Regions from separate parts of the Parafrankia sp. BMG5.11 genome, predicted to be linked through region 1. Evidence: riboswitches for the same ligand, from Rfam matches in the RefSeq annotation. Region 1 holds a riboswitch; the other holds the start of a gene.
What was found. A riboswitch is a leader RNA that binds a small molecule or an ion and turns the genes downstream of it on or off. The one in region 1 is predicted to bind glycine.

Region 1 (2,391 bases):
AGCACGTCGGACGGCACTACCGAAGGCACCTCGGACGGTGCCGACGGCGCGGCGGACTGCGCGGGAGCGGCCGGTCCGGCGGCCGGCCGCTCACCCGGGGCCGGCGACGGACGTCCGGTGAGCCCGTCGCGGAGGTCGACGACGAGCACGGTGATGCCGAGCGCCTCCGCCCGGGTCCGGACCACCGCGATGGTCTGCGGCAGCGTGTCGGCGTCGATCACGAAGGTCGAGCGGCGGCCCCGGGCGGCCCGGTGGGCGATCTGCATGGCCTCCGCCGCCGCCGTCGGCTCGTCCAGCAGCGAGGCGCCGGCCACGGCGAGGCCGGTCAGATCCGTGATCACCGTCTGGAAGTTCAGCAGGGCCTCGAGCCGCCCCTGGGAGATCTCCGGCTGGTACGGCGTGTACGCCGTGTACCAGGCCGGGTTCTCCAGGACGTTGCGCTGGATCACCCCGGGCATGACCGCCGGGTGGAAGCCCAGACCGATCATGGAGGTGACCCGCCGGTTGTACCCGGCCAGCCCGCGCAGCTCCGCGAGCACCTCGGTCTCGTCGACGGCCGGGGGCAGGTCCAGCTCGGTGTCCCGGATGGCCGCCGGCACCGCCGCGTCGGTCAGCCCCGTCAGCGAGCCCAGCCCCAGCAGGTCGAGCATCGCCCGGCGGTCGGCCTGGTCCGGGCCGACGTGCCGGTCGGTGAACCTCGGGACGAACCCGGCCGGCAGCCCCGGCCCGGCGGTGTCCGGTCGCGCGGATCCGGTGGACTCCGGTCGCGGCGGGGCCTGGCGGGCCTGCGTGTCGCCGCCGTTCCCGGACGCCGCCTCGGCGGCAATCCCCCTGGCCGCGTCCGTCGCCACGGCGGGTGCCGCGGTGTCGGAAATCGGTGTCTGTGTGGTGGTCTCGATGGTCATCGCGCGCTCCGGAGGTCGAGCAACGCCGGAGGCACCCCCGCGATCGGTGGTCACGGCGGCGCTCCCGCGTCGCGGCGGGCCTCCCCCTCTGTCATGGGCCTGAGAGCTTCGCCGGCCTGCCATGCCACCCGGAGCCTCCCGAGAGACGCGGCGGCCGGCTTGCACCGTCGGCGGGACGCTTGCGCGTCCGCTTTTCAGAGTCGCCTGACCCGGCGGTCTTGGGCCTGAGAGTTTGCGGGGAGTTCTTGCTCCTTCGGCGCCCCGGGCCACGGCCCGGAGCTCTCCCGCACGGGTGTGAGCGGCGCGATGTGAAGTTGTCAGCCCGCGGCGAGCGGGCCGTCCTGAGGCCAGGCTAATCGGCCTCGGTCCCGGCGGCCAACGATCCCGGCGATCTCGAAACAGGCACGAAACACGATGTCGACCAGGCTGAGAACTGCCTCACACCCGGGGCGTCGGTGCCTCGCGGCGGCGGTTCCCGTGCCTCGCGGCCACCGCCGTACCGCCGTACCGCCGTGCGGTTCACGCGCCGTGACCGGGGAAGTGTCCTCGAGGCGGCGTCCAGGGCCGCGGGCGGCCGGAAGCCATGGCCGCGACAGGGCCCGAGGACGGTCGGGCAAAGGGGCCGGCGGGGCGGCCGGCCGGCGAAGGAGGGAAACGGGATGGCCCGAGGGATCAGGTCCAGGAAGTCCTCCAGGAACGGCGGGAGCGCGAAGCGGGCGAAGACGGCGCGTATGCGCACGGACGTCCCCTCCACCGTCGCCCGTTCCGACGACAAGGCCGTGCGTACATGGAAGGAGACCCACGACTCGGCGGTCGAGAGCTACGGCGAGGGTGAGCGTGCGCACCGCACGGCGTTCGCAGCGCTCAAGCACACACACGAGAAGGTCGGGGACAACTGGGCCCCCAAGGAGGGCGGCCGCCGCGGGCCCTCCGACGAGCAGGCCGCGCGCCCCACCGACAAGGCACTTTCCGACCCGCTTCCCACCGCCGAAGGCGTGGACGAGAAGGCGTCCGTGAAGCACCTGCGGGAAATCGCCCGGCAGCTCGACATACCGGGCCGCTCGACGATGAACAAGGCCGACCTGATCGAAGCCGTCAGGAAGGCGAACCGGCGGGCCACCGCGGCCGCCCGCGGCTGACTCCCGGCCCCCGGCGGAAAACACCGCCGGGGGCCGCCCGCCGGGCCGCCGCCTGCCGGTCAATACCTCCGGCGGCGGTCACTCCGGGGCTCCGGCGGTCACTCCGGCTGTTTCGCGTCGCGGAACTTCGCCGCCTCGACGTCGCTGCGCGCGCCACCGCGCTCCCCCTCGAAGAACGACTCGGCAAGGCGGTCGTGTGAGGTCTGGTCCGTCACCTGGCGGGCCATCTCCTCGTCGGAGAGCCCCTGGCCGGCCGGCGCGGTGTGGGTGGCGGTGTAGGTGGCGGCACGGGCACGCGGCCGGGCCTCGCGGGCCGAGGGCCGTACCGGCTGTCCCGTCCTGGTCTT
Region 2 (2,391 bases), on a different contig from region 1:
GCCGTTCCTGCGCCAGCAGGTGAAGAAAAGCCGCGACCGGGCGAACATGTGCCTGGCCGACTTCATCGACCCGTCGGGCGACTGGATTGGCGGGTTCGCTGTCGGCATCCACGGGATCGAGCCGCATTCAGAACGTTTCCGCGCCGACAAGGACGATTACTCTGACATTCTGCTGAAGGCGCTGGCCGACCGGCTGGCGGAAGCCTTTGCCGAAAGCCTTCACCGCCACGTGCGCACTGATCTGTGGGGTTACGCTCCTGACGAGCAACTGACCAACCAGGCGCTGATCCGCGAGGAATATCGCGGCATCCGCCCGGCGCCCGGCTATCCTGCCTGCCCCGATCACAGCCTGAAGCCGACGCTGTTCGGATTGCTGGATGCGGGCAACACGGCCGGACTGACGTTGACCGAGAACTACGCCATGTATCCGACATCCGCGGTTAGCGGGTTTTACTTCGGCCATCCCGAAAGCGAGTATTTCGGGGTCGCGCGGATCGGCCGCGACCAGCTGGAAGACTATGCCCGGCGGCGGGGCGTGGATATCGCGACCGCCGAACGTTGGCTGCGCCCCAATCTCGATTGACCGCGCCAGCGGACTCGCGCAGGGCAGAGTTGTCGTTCGGAAGCGATTCCGGCGTCCGCCATGGGAGAGCGTCCCGCCGTCTGCTTGTCAGGGGCGGGGCCGCCGAAGGAGCAACCGCCCCGGAAACTCTCAGGCAACCGGACCGTGGCGGGCCATGCGGCACTCTGGAAAGCGCCTCGTCGCCCGATAATCCGGGGGCGCGGCCACCGACGGTGTAAGCTGCGTGCCGCAAGGCGCCGGCCAAACTCTCAGGTTTCCCGACAGAGGGGGCAGCGGTTTCGAGATGGCCTTGCCGGCCATCGGCCGCGCTGTCGGAGTGTGCGCGTGAGCGAGAGCGAAGAACCCATCGAGATCGAGGCGCTGCCGCTGGACGCGTGGCACCGCGCGCGCGGTGCGCGGATGGTGCCTTTCGCCGGGTACGAGATGCCGATCCAGTACGCCGGTCCCCAGGGTGGGATCATGGCCGAACATCTCTGGACCCGTGAGCATGCCGGCCTGTTCGATGTCAGCCACATGGGCCAGTTGATCGTCGAGGGGGAAGGCGCGGCCGAAGCGCTCGAGGTCATTCTCCCCGGTGATATCTCGGCGCTCAAGCCCGGACGGATCCGGTATTCGCTATTGCTGGCCGAGGATGGCGGCATTCTCGATGACCTGATGGTGACCAACGTCACGCCGCCGGGAGGCGAGACGCCGCGCTTTTACATTGTCGTCAATGGCGCGACGAAGTGGGACGACATCGCTTTCTTGCGCGAGCATCTGCCTGACGAGATCACCCTGACGCATCTCGACGAACGCGGCCTGCTTGCGCTTCAGGGGCCTGAGGCGGCTGCAGTGCTCGAGGCAATCGCCCCCGGCGCAGCGGATGGCCTGTACTTCATGCAGGGCACCTCGGTCGAATGGCGCGGCGAGCAACTCGGCATTGGGCGGGGCGGTTATACCGGCGAGGATGGCTTCGAGCTGTCGTTCCCGGCCGAACGCCTGGCTGAGCTGGCTGATACGCTGTGTGCGGATGATCGGGTGCGACCCGTCGGCCTGGGCGCGCGCGATTCGCTCCGGCTGGAAGCAGGCTTGCCGCTCTATGGCCATGACCTCGACGAGAACATCGACCCGGTTGAAGGCAGCGCCGCGTTCGCGATTTCAAAACGCCGCCGCGAACAGGGCGGCTTTCACGGCGCCGACCGGATCCTTCGCGCCCTGACCGATGGTGCCCCGCGCAAGCTGGTCGGCTTTACGGTGGAGGGGCGCATGCCCGTACGCGAAGGCGCGTCGATTTATTCTGACGAAGCGCTGATCGGCCGCATTACCTCTGGCGGCTTCGCGCCCAGCGTGGGTGCGCCGATCGCGATAGGGTACGTCGATACCCAATACTCCGCGCCTGGCACTCCTATGGAGGCCGAGGTGCGCGGCAAGCGCGTTCCGCTGACGGTGGAGACGATGCCGTTCATTCCCCACCGCTATCACCGCCAACCCCGCAATCAGGCGACCGGAGCATCGAAATGACCCGTTATTTCACGCAAGACCACGAATGGATCGAAGTCGAAGGTGACACCGCCACCGTCGGCATCACCGATTATGCGCAGAGCCAGCTAGGCGATATCGTGTTCGTCGAAGTGCCTGGCGAGGGTGCGGCCGTCACCAAAGGTGATGAGGCGGCCGTGGTCGAAAGCGTGAAGGCGGCGAGCGATGTGTACTCTCCCGTCAGCGGCACCGTGATCGAAGGCAATCCGGCGCTGGAAGAGGATCCTGCGCTGGTGAACTCCGCCCCCGAAGGCGACGGCTGGTTCTTCAAGCTGACGATCGCCGACGCC

Region 2: it holds a riboswitch for glycine, as region 1 does, so the genes downstream of both, gcvT (glycine cleavage system aminomethyltransferase GcvT) here and gcvP (aminomethyl-transferring glycine dehydrogenase) in region 1, are expected to answer to the same signal.

The regions. Positions count from the first base shown of each region.
Region 1 is NZ_SJXI01000088.1:27,888-30,278, forward strand. Features, by position in the region: gene gcvP (aminomethyl-transferring glycine dehydrogenase) at 1-905, opposite strand, end outside; glycine riboswitch at 992-1,105, opposite strand; glycine riboswitch at 1,109-1,203, opposite strand; gene E0504_RS42265 (ChaB family protein) at 1,637-2,044, shown strand; gene E0504_RS42270 (hypothetical protein) at 2,143-2,391, opposite strand, start outside.
Region 2 is NZ_SJXI01000015.1:29,045-31,435, forward strand. Features, by position in the region: gene metH (methionine synthase) at 1-583, shown strand, start outside; glycine riboswitch at 635-738, shown strand; gene gcvT (glycine cleavage system aminomethyltransferase GcvT) at 908-2,083, shown strand; gene gcvH (glycine cleavage system protein GcvH) at 2,080-2,391, shown strand, end outside.